3 regions of the Halomonas terrestris genome follow, and region 2 is predicted to be linked to each of the others. Evidence: predicted binding sites of a transcription regulator. Region 2 holds the regulator's gene; each other region holds the start of a gene.
What was found. Region 2 encodes sigma-54, which starts transcription at its own class of promoters, with help from an activator protein. Its sites were predicted from a motif close to TGGCACNNNNNTTGCTNT; they were not measured.
Positions count from the first base shown of each region.

Region 1: the regulator sigma-54 is predicted to act here: its motif matches at 2,159-2,176, upstream of urtA (urea ABC transporter substrate-binding protein).
Region 3: the regulator sigma-54 is predicted to act here: its motif matches at 1,748-1,765, upstream of glnL (nitrogen regulation protein NR(II)).

Region 1 is NZ_JBMHFZ010000006.1:134,073-137,765, reverse strand. Features, by position in the region: gene urtB (urea ABC transporter permease subunit UrtB) at 1-604, opposite strand, end outside; gene urtA (urea ABC transporter substrate-binding protein) at 766-2,109, opposite strand; gene ACOMD9_RS08200 (tripartite tricarboxylate transporter permease) at 2,421-3,693, opposite strand, start outside.
Region 2 is NZ_JBMHFZ010000023.1:22,129-25,821, reverse strand. Features, by position in the region: gene lptA (lipopolysaccharide transport periplasmic protein LptA) at 1-283, shown strand, start outside; gene lptB (LPS export ABC transporter ATP-binding protein) at 292-1,017, shown strand; gene ACOMD9_RS17975 (RNA polymerase factor sigma-54) at 1,166-2,578, shown strand; gene hpf (ribosome hibernation-promoting factor, HPF/YfiA family) at 2,736-3,044, shown strand; gene ptsN (PTS IIA-like nitrogen regulatory protein PtsN) at 3,051-3,521, shown strand; gene rapZ (RNase adapter RapZ) at 3,571-3,693, shown strand, end outside.
Region 3 is NZ_JBMHFZ010000011.1:72,722-76,414, reverse strand. Features, by position in the region: gene ntrC (nitrogen regulation protein NR(I)) at 1-602, opposite strand, end outside; gene glnL (nitrogen regulation protein NR(II)) at 595-1,641, opposite strand; gene ACOMD9_RS12155 (hypothetical protein) at 1,921-2,115, opposite strand; gene ACOMD9_RS12150 (DUF4124 domain-containing protein) at 2,209-2,775, opposite strand; gene glnA (glutamate--ammonia ligase) at 2,941-3,693, opposite strand, start outside.

The sequences.
Region 1 (3,693 bases), on a different contig from region 2:
CCCGCGCCCGGGGATGCAGGCTGCCCTGCAGGGTCTCGACCGCCTCGACCTCGCCCCGCTCGAGCTCATGGATCGCCAGCGCCTGGCTCAGGCGCTCACGCACCCGACGATCCGCTTCCCGGGCGATCACCTCGCGCAGGGGCTCGGCAAGGTCGGCATCGACCTCGCCCATCAGGCGCTCCGCCGAGGCACGGCGCAGCTCGAGATCCGCCGAGTAGAGATCGACCACGGCGATGGCGCTGCGCAGCTGGTTGCGCAGGGCATTGTTGATACCGATGCGATCCAGCTCGCGGCGGGACATCTCGCCGAGCGGCTCGCCGGTGAGGGCGTCCTCCACCGGCCAGTCGCGGCCGCGGTTGTCGAGCACCACCACGAAGCGGCCATCGTCGGCCCGTTGCAGGCGACCGTCGAGCAGCGACTGCAGCCAGTAGCGGGCTCGCTCATCGTCGCTGGCGACGATGGCCTCGATGGCCTCCCCCTTGGCGGGGAAGCTGTCGACGTCCAGCGCCTCGAGCAGTTCGATGGCAGCGGTATCCTCCCCGCCCTGCTGAGCCTGGGCCGCCAGGGGCATGAAGAGCAGCGCCAGCAGGGTCAACAGCGCCATGCGCCAGCGCTGCGTCCGGCGCTGGGCACGGCAACGGCCGGCCTCGGCCGTCGTCGGCCAGGGCCACGGGAAATTCCTCATCGGGCTTTTCCTCTGGAATGAAGTCAGCGGAGATGGCGTGCCGTTCCGCCGCCCCGAGGGTCGGCGGAACGCGCGGGGACTTACTCGGCCAGGGCGGCCTCGGCTTCTTCGGCCGCGGTGCTGCCGCCACAGGACCCGGTGGACACATTGAAGTTGCCGCAGCGCATCGGGGCGCGCCAGTCGCTGATCAGGTCGCGGGAACCCGGCAGGTAGTCCGACCAGGCATCGCCGGCCACGGTGGAAGGCGTCTGCCAGACGATATCGAACTGGCCGTTGTCCTGGATCTCGCCGATCAGCACCGGCTTGGTGATGTGGTGGTTGGGCATCATCGCCGCATAGCCGCCGGTCAGGTTGGGTACCGTCACGCCGATGATGGCGTCCTTGACCGCGTCGACGTCGGTGGTGCCGGCCTTGCGCACCGCCTCGGTCCACATGTTGAAGCCGATGTAGTGGGCCTCCATGGGATCGTTGGTCACCGCCTCCTCGTCGCCGGTGTAGTCGATCCAGGCATCGATGAAGTCGTAGTTCTCATCGGCATCGACGCTCATGAAGTAGTTCCAGGCGGCCAGGTGGCCGACCAGCGGGCCGGTATCGATCCCGGTCAGCTCCTGCTCGCCCACCGAGAAGGCGACCACCGGGATATCCGCGGCGTCCACGCCCTGGTTGGCCAGCTCGGTGTAGAAGGGCACGTTGGCGTCGCCGTTGATGGTGGAGACCACCGCGGTCTTCTTGCCCTCGCTGCCGAAGCGGCGGATATCCGAGACGATGTTCTGCCAGTCGGAGTGACCGAAGGGGGTGTAGTTGACCAGGATGTCCTCGTCGGCCACCCCGAACTCGTCCTTGAGATAGGCCTCGAGGATGCGGTTGGTGGTGCGCGGGAAGACATAGTCGGTCCCCGCCAGCACCCAGCGCTCCACGCCGACCTGGTCATGCAGGTAGTCGACGGCGGGAACCGACTGCTGGTTGGGCGCCGCGCCGGTGTAGAAGACGTTCTCGGAGGACTCCTCGCCCTCGTACTGCACCGGATAGAAGAGCAGGCCGTTAAGTTCCTCGAAGACCGGCAGCACCGCCTTGCGCGACACCGAGGTCCAGTTGCCGAAGACCACGTCCACCTCGTGCTGTGCCAGCAGCTCCCGGGCACGCTCGGCGAACAGCGGCCAGTTGGAGGCCGGGTCCACCACCACCGCCTCGAGCTGACGGCCGAGCAGGCCCCCTTCGGCATTCTGCTTCTCGACCAGCATCTCCACGGTGTCCTTGAGCACCGTCTCGCTGATGGCCATGGTGCCGGAGAGAGAGTGCAGGATGCCGACCTTGATCGGCTCCTCCTGGGCCAGGGCCTGGCCGCCGGCCCCCAGCAGGGAGGCGGTCAGCAACGCGGTGGTCAGGGGACGGAGCCGCAGCGTCTTGGGTCGGGATAGGGTCATGAAAGTCTCCTTGCTCCCCGGAGGGGTCGTTGTTGTGTGGCAAGAAGACGTTGCAAGCGCTGCGCCATCAGGCGGCACCTCCAGAAAGATCCTTTTATTACAGAAAGTTGAGACATGGCCGTGCCATGAAGGAAGGGCCCGGATGCACCCGGCCGGTGCAACGGGCAGGGGGCGAGGCCCCGATGATGCACCGGGCCCTCCCCTTGCCCATGCACCGCGCCCGTCCCGACGCACTCCCGCGGTGCACCCGCCGGCCCGGGCCCTGCAAGCGGGCCGAGTCGGCGCCCCCGTTCGAGGGGACGAGCGCCGCGTCAGGCGCCGGCGCGCCGCGCCCGGAACACGACCTTCCTCACCAGCGGCAGGGCGAGTGACAGCACGGCGATGATCAGCAGGGCCAGCGATATCGGCTTGTCGATGAAGGTCGACCAGTCGCCACCGGAGATCTGCAGCGCACGCCGCATCGACTCTTCCATGATTCCGCCGAGGATCAGCGCCAGGATCAGCGGTGCGGCCGGGAACCCGAACTGGCGCATGCCCAGGCCCAGCAGGCCGAAGCCGAGCAGCAGGAAGAGGTCGAAGACGCTGAAGCTCATCCCGTAGACGCCGATCATGCAGAAGATCAGGATCAACGACAGCAGGAGCGGCCGCGGCATGTCGAGGATCCTGGCGATCAGCGGGATCAGCGGCAGGTTGAGCACGAGCAGGAAGATGTTGCCGATGTACATGCTGGCGATGACGCCCCAGAACACATCGGGCCGATCCACCAGCATCGCCGGCCCCGGGGTCACGCCCATCACCAGCAGGGCACCGAGCAGCACCGCCGTGGTGCCCGACCCGGGCACGCCCAGGGTCAGCAGCGGCACGAAGGAGCCCGTGCAGGCGGCGTTGTTGGCCGCCTCGGGGGCCGCCACGCCCTTGATGTTGCCCTTGCCGAAGCTGTCGCCATCCCTGGCCAGGCGCTTCTCCATGCTGTAGCCGAGGAAGGAGCCGATGGTGGCGCCGGCGCCGGGCAGCACCCCGGTGAAGAAGCCGAGCACCGAGCTTCTGCCGATGGGACCGGCGATCTCCTTGACCTCCCCTCTCGACAGCTTCAACGAGCCGATGGCGTTGCGCGGCTGCTCCTTGCCGCCACCGCCGCGCAGCAGGATGTAGAAGACCTCGGCCAGGGCGAAGATCCCCAGCGCCACCACCAGGAAGTCGATGCCGTCGAGAAGATGGGCACTGCCGAAGGCATAGCGCACGGTACCGGTCTGCAGGTCGATGCCGATGATCGAGATCATCACCCCGATCACGGCGGCGATCAGCCCCTTGACCAGCGACTTGTCGGAGAGCGACACCACCGCCGTCAGCCCCAGCACCATCAGCGCGAAGTACTCCGCCGGGCCGAAACTGACCGCGACCTTCGACAGCAGCGGCGCCACCAGCATCAGGAAGACGATGGAGATGGTCCCCCCCACGAAGGAGGCATAGGCAGCGATGGCCAGGGCCTTGCCCGCCAGGCCCTGCCTGGCCATGGGGTAGCCGTCGAATGACGTGGCCACGGTCCCCGCCACGCCGGGGGCGTTGAGCAGGATCGACGAGGTC
Region 2 (3,693 bases):
CGAACTCTCCCACGCCATCGCCACCGGCGAGCGCGCCTACATCGAGCAGCAGCCCGCGCCGGACGAGCCGCTGGTGCGCGGCTGGGGACGCACCATCGTCTATTACGTCGCCGAGCGACGGGTGGAGCTCATCGACCGCGCCGAGCTGCACCAGGGCGGCGACACCTTCGATGGCGGCTACCTGGAGTACTTCCTCGATCGCCGCGTGGTCCAGGCCCGCGCCGAGGCAGAGGGTGTCGAGGAGCGACAGCGCGTACGCATGACCCTGCAGCCCGAGCAGTAAGGGACGACATGAAGACACTTCGCGCCAACCACCTGGCCAAGAGCTACAAGCGTCGCCGCGTGGTGCATGACATCAGCCTGACCATCGGCCAGGGCAGCATCGTCGGCCTGCTCGGACCCAACGGCGCCGGCAAGACCACCTCCTTCTACATGATCGTCGGACTGGTGCGCGCCGATGCCGGCGAGGTCCACATCGATGGGCAGGACCTGTCGAGGGCGGCCATGCACGAGCGGGCCCGGGCCGGCATCGGCTACCTGCCCCAGGAGGCCTCCATCTTCCGCAAGCTCTCGGTGGCCGACAACATCATGGCGATCCTCGAGACCCGCCGCGACCTCGATCGCGCCGGCCGCCAGGCTCGCCTGGAGGAGCTGCTCGCGGACTTCCACGTCACCCACATCCGTGACAATCTCGGCATGAGCCTGTCCGGCGGCGAACGACGGCGGGTGGAGATCGCCAGGGCCCTGGCCATGGAGCCCGCCTTCATCCTGCTCGACGAGCCCTTCGCCGGGGTCGACCCCATCTCGGTGGGCGAGATCAAGGGCATCATCCGCCAGCTCAAGGCACGCGACATCGGCGTGCTGATCACCGACCACAATGTGCGCGAGACCCTCGACATCTGCGATACCGCCTACATCGTCGGCGACGGGCAGATCATCGCGGAGGGCAACGCCGAGGCGATCCTCGCCAACCAGCGGGTACGCGAAGTGTATCTCGGCGAGGACTTTCGCCTCTGAAACACCATTGTAACCTTATGACAAGAATGCCGATATTATGTGACGGCATGAAAATTGCCGTTGGCACGCTTTTTGCTAATAAACGACTTGCAACACGACCCCCGGCGGGCTAGGGTGAGGTTTTCCGGCGAATGAGTACACACCTCTCGTGGCCATGAAAGCATCCCTGCAACTTCGCGTCGGCACCCAACTGACCATGACCCCCCAGTTGCAGCAGGCCATTGCCCTGCTGCAGCTCTCCACCCTGGACCTGCGCCAGGAGATCCAGCAGGCGCTGGAAGCCAATCCCATGCTGGAGCTCGACGATGACTTCGGCGAGCAGGAGACAAGCGAGACGCCCGACGACGACTGGGCCAGCGAGATCCCCGACGAGCTCTCGGTCGACAGCGACTGGTCCGACACCTACCAGGACCTGGGCACGCCCGCCGGCAGCGGCGAGGGCCCCGACTTCGAGCGCCAGGCCGATGGCCAGAGCCTGCAGGGTCATCTCGCCTGGCAACTGGCGATGACCGACCTGAACGAACGCCAGCGGCACATCGCCGAGAGCCTGATCGATGCCGTGGACGGTGCCGGCTACCTGGGCCAGTCCCTCGACGAACTGCGCGACGGCCTCAGGAGCCAGGGCCTCGAGGGGCTCAAGGGCCGCGAGGTGGAGCAGGTACTGCTGCGGCTGCAGCAATTCGAGCCCACGGGGATCTTCGCCCGGGACCTGCGGGAATGCCTGATGCTGCAGCTCGCCGTCCTGCCCGACGACACCCCGCTGCTGCCCCAGGCGCGCCGCCTGGTCCGCCAGTTCCTCGAGGCACTGGCCGGCGACGACCGACGCCTGCTCAAGCGCCGCCTGGGCCTCGACGACGACGCCCTCGACGAGGTCATCGCCCTGATCCGCTCACTCGACCCGAGGCCGGGCAGTCGCTATTCGGAATCCGGCAGCGACTACGTCATTCCCGACCTGGTCGCTCGCCACGACCGGCACGGCTGGCAGGTGGAGCTCAACCCCGAGGCCCTGCCGCGACTGCGGATCCAGCCCGACTATGCGGCGCTGATTCGCCGCGCGGACAAGAGCCAGGACAACCAGTTCCTCAAGGATCACCTGCAGGAAGCGCGCTGGCTGATGAAGAGCCTCTCGAGCCGCAACGACACCCTGCTGCGCGTGGGGCGCGAGATCATGGCCCGCCAGCTCGACTTCCTCGAGCAGGGCGAGGAGGCGATGAAGCCCTTGATACTGGCCGACATCGCCCAGGCCGTGGAGATGCACGAATCGACCATCTCGCGGGTCACCACCCAGAAGTTCATCCATACCCCCCGCGGCGTCTTCGAACTGAAGTACTTCTTCTCCAGCCAGGTCGGCAACGGCGATGGCGATGCCCACTCGAGCACGGCGATCCGCGCCCGGCTGCGCAAGCTGATCCAGGAGGAGCCGCCGCGCAAGCCGCTCTCCGACAGCAAGCTGGTGACCCTGCTCGACGAGGCCGGCATCAAGGTGGCGCGCAGGACGGTGGCCAAGTACCGCGAGGCCATGGGCATCCCCTCCTCCAGCGAGCGCAAGCGGCTGAGATGATTCCCGGACCCCGGCGTGAGCGCCCCTCCAGCGATGGAATTCCGATCCCTTGCATGACCCGCATCAGCGGTCGGGTGCAACGCCCTCCACAGGGGGTTTGCACGGCAGGAAAAAGGGTTACAATCGAAGCACCAACCGAAGGACGAAGGAGCGTGTCATGCAAGTCAACATCACCGGCCATCATGTGGAACTGACCGACGCCCTGCGTGACTATGTGAACGAGAAGCTCACTCGCGTGGAACGCCACTATGACAACATCACCACCGTGCAGGTCACGCTCTCCGTGGAGAAGGAGAGGCAACAGGCCGCCTGCACCCTGCATGCCGCCGGTGCCGATCTGCATGCCGAGGCCATGGACGGCGACATGTACGCCGCCATTGACGCCCTCGCCGACAAGCTTGACCGCCAGCTCGTCAAGCACAAGGAGAAGGTCCAGGCCCGCGCCCAGGGCGCCGGCGCCCGCTGATCCACCATGACACTCGAAGCCATCCTGCCCCCCGAGCGCACCCTCTTCGGGGTGCCCGGGGGGAGCAAGAAGCGGGTGCTGGAGTTCTTCAGCACCTTCATCGCCCAGAACACCCCGAGTCTCGACAGCCAGGAAGTCTTCGGCCGCCTGATCGGCCGCGAACGGCTTGGCAGCACGGGGATCGGCAATGGTGTCGCCATCCCCCATGCCCGCGATCCTCACTGCAAGGCGCCCATCGCCGGCTTCCTGAAGCTGGCCGAGCCCATCGACTTCGATGCCGTCGATGGCGAGCCGGTGGACCTGATCTTCGTGCTGCTGGTGCCGGAGGAGGCCGACGAGGCCCATCTCGCGCTGCTGGCCCAGGTCGCAGGCGTGATGAACGATGCCGAGACCCGGGGCCGGCTGCGCAAGAGCGCCAGCCAGCGCGAGCTGCATGAGCGGCTCATCGAGGCGATCCGACGACAGTCCTCGGGCTGATCGCCCCTCACCGGGCCACCCGGCCAGCCACACGACCAGGAGACCCGCCATGCAGCTCGTGATCATCAGTGGCCGATCCGGCTCAGGCAAGTCGATCGCACTGCAGGCGCTCGAGGACCTCGGCTACTACGCCATCGACAACCTGCCGGCCATGCTGCTCGGCCCGCTGGTG
Region 3 (3,693 bases), on a different contig from region 2:
GGGATCGCCGCCATGTTCAGGGCGATGAAGGGGTGGCCGGCCCGCGGGCTGTGCTGATGCAGGGCACGGGCGACGCGCTCCTTGCCGGTCCCCGACTCGCCGTTGATCAGCACCGTGATGTGCGAATGCGACAGCCGGCCGATGGCCCGGAACACCTCCTGCATCGCCGGCGCCTCGCCGATGATCTCGGCGTCGAGCCCCTCGGGCACGCTGACCGGGCGCTTGCGCTCGCGGGCATGGGCCACGGCACGCCGCACCAGGGCCAGCGCCTCATCGACATCGAAGGGCTTGGGCAGGTACTCGAAGGCCCCGCCCTGGTAGGAAGCCACGGCGCTCTCGAGGTCGGAGTGGGCGGTCATCACGATGACCGGCAGGTCGGGGTGGGCGTCGCGCACCCGCGACATCAGGTCCAGGCCGTCGATGCCCGGCATGCGGATATCGGTGACCAGCACGTCGGGCGGATCGTCGAGCAGCCGGCCGAGGGCGGTATCGGCGCGCTCGATGCACTCGACCTCCAGGTCGGGCTGGGCCAGGGCACGCTCCAGCACCCAGCGAATGGCGCGATCGTCGTCGACGATCACGACACGTGCGACATCAGTCATGGCGCTTCTCCAGCGGAATCAGCAGTCGGAATTCGGTACGGCCGGGGGAGGAGTCACACTCGATCAGCCCCTGGTGCTGGTGCAGGATCGACTGGGCGATGGACAGGCCCAGTCCGCTGCCGTCGGCCCGCCCCGAGACCATCGGGTAGAACAGCGTCTCGCGCAGCGCCTCGGGAACCCCCGGCCCGTTGTCGATGATCGCCACCTCGCAGACCAGCCGGTGGCGCTCGGCCCCCAGGGTGAACTGGCGGCGGGCCCGGGTGCGCAGCACCAGCCGCGGCTCGGCGATGTCGGCCTCGGTCATCGCCTCCACGGCATTGCGCGCGACGTTGAGCACCGCCTGGATCATCTGTGACTCGTCACCGGACAGGTCCGGCAGGCTGGGATCGTAGTCGCGCTCGATATGCACCCCCGGCCGCTCGACGATCAGCAGCGAGCGCACACGCTCCAGCACCTTGTGGATGTTCAGCGGCTCATGACGGATCACCCGGTTGGGGCCCAGCATCGAATCGACCAGGTCGCGCAGGCGGTCGACCTCCTCGACGATGATCCGGGTGAACTCCTTGAGCCCGGGGTCGTCGAGGTCTCGCTCGAGCAGCTGGGCGGCACCACGGATGCCGCCCAGGGGATTCTTGACCTCGTGGGCCAGCCCGCGGGCCAGCACCTTGATGGTCTCCTGGCGGGTCAGCAACGCCTCCTCGCGGGAGATGCGCATCAGGCGGTCACGCGGCTCGATCTCCAGCAGCAGCTCATCGGCGCTGAGCGGCGAGACCGTGTAGTCCACCGTGAGCGCATCGCCGGTGGCGATCACCAGTCGCGCCTCTCGCTGGGTGAAGGGGTGGAACTCGTCGCGGGCCTTGCCCAGCACCTCACCCAGACCGTCCGCGCTGCTCACCACGGCTGTCAGCTCGAGACCCTCGACCCGGCTCAGGCTCACGGCCAGCAGCGCCTCGGCCGAGGGGTTCATCCAGCACAGGCGCAACTCGCCGTCCAGCAGCAGCACCGCCGTGGTCAGGTGTTCCATCAAGCGTTGATACATCGGGCCTTCTCGAATCATGGCGTTGTCCCGCTCACCGTCCGTGGAGGGGCTGTGATCTCTCGTCTCGCCGCCCCGTCCGGACATGGCAAGGCGTACTGCCGATAACGTTGCAAGAAGCGCGCCAGCACCACGCGAAGCGCCCTGGCGCCGTTTCGGTGCCTGTCTGCACGCCTGTAGTGCACCACAATAGTGCACGCCGGAATGCGGTGCACGTCGGTCACCCATGGCGACGAGCGAATGCACCAGCAAGGGGAGAGGCCGGTGGAGTGGCCGCACGGCTCAAGGATGAGGGGACTCGAAGCGCCGTTCCGGGTCGGCATGGCGGAACCCGCGCCGTTCGAATCGACGCCCGTCGAACTCGTCACGGGTGGGTGCGCGGCGCTCGAGGCGACGCCTCTCGCGGCGTCGCTCCGCCCGGTCGAGGGACTGGAACTCGAGGTCGACGCTGCGGCGGATACGCTCGGCGCGATCCATGGGATCAAGGGCCCTGTCGTCACGCGATGCTTCACGACAGGGCCTCGGGCTGCCGTCCGGGCACAGCGGCGGATATGCCCGGCGAGGGGGCAGCTAATCGGGCCGGTTGGGGTTCTGGGGCAGGTTCACGCTGGCCCGCTGCACGTAGAGGGTCACCGGCGAGGTGCGATGACGGACCTCGCCATTGGCATCGAGCAGTTCGGCCTGCAGCACACGCTCGCCACGGTCCAGGTTGGTGAGCATGAAGGCGCTGGTGTGCATGGCCGACTGGCTGACCCGGCCATCCAGCAGCAGCCGGACCCGATGGTCCTCACGCAGCTCCGGCTCGATGCCGAGTTCCACCTGGATGTTGCCGGCATGGCCGGTCTCCAGCGTCTCCTCATGGGCCGGCGCCAGGATCCGGAAGCTGTCGTAGGGCATGAAGGGCTGTCCCGGCGAGGCCACCGGGGCGCGGCCCTCGTCCCGGGGCGGGGCTGCCCGCACCTCCTCCCGGGAGGGCACCACGGTGAGGGGGGCGAGCTCGACCTCCTCGCCGCCACGCTCCGGGTTGTCGGTGAAGACCACGTTGCCCTGGGCGTCGGTGGTGCGATAGATGGTCTGCGCCTGGGCCACCAGGCTCACCGAGAGCCCCAGCGCCAGCACTGCGAGTGCCTTGTTCATACGGATTCCCCTGCATCGTGGCCGGCCTGGCGGCACGGCCTGTCATTTGGCATCCCGAACCTGTCCCTTGGATAGTGTACATAAGAAAGGGGTTCCGCCATGGCGGAACCCCTTCTGCGTTCAACGAGCCGGCGCCGCTACCGATCCACGGCGCGGCGGGCGCCATCAGCAGCTGTAGTACATGTCGAACTCGATCGGATGGGTGGTCATGCGGATGCGCTCCACATCCTCCATCTTGAGTTCGATGTAGGCATCGATCATGTCATCGGTGAACACCCCGCCTTCGGTCAGGAAGGCGCGATCCTGGTCCAGGGCCTCCAGGGCCTGGTCGAGGCTGTGGGCCACGGTGGGCACGGCCTTGCCCTCTTCCGGCGGCAGGTCGTACAGGTTCTTGTCCATGGCGTCGCCGGGGTGGATCTTGTTCTTGATGCCGTCGATGCCGGCCATCAGCATCGCCGCGAAGCACAGGTAGGGGTTGGCGGTCGGGTCCGGGAAGCGAAGCTCGACACGCTTGCCCTTGGGGCTGGCGGTGTAGGGGATGCGGATGGAGGCGGAGCGGTTGCGGGCCGAGTAGGCCAGCATCACCGGCGCCTCGAAGCCCGGCACCAGGCGCTTGTAGGAGTTGGTGGAGGCGTTGGCGAAGGCGTTCAGGGCACGCGCGTGCTTGATGATGCCGCCGATGTAGTAGAGCGCCATCTCGGAGAGGCCCGCATATTCGTCACCGGCGAACTGGTTGACGCCCTCCTTCCAGAAGGACTGGTGCACGTGCATGCCGCTGCCGTTGTCGCCGACCAGCGGCTTGGGCATGAAGGTGGCGGTCTTGCCGTAGGCGTGGGCCACGTTGTGGATCACGTACTTGAGTTCCTGAACCTCGTCGGCCTTCTTCACCAGGGTGTTGAACTTGACGCCGATCTCGTT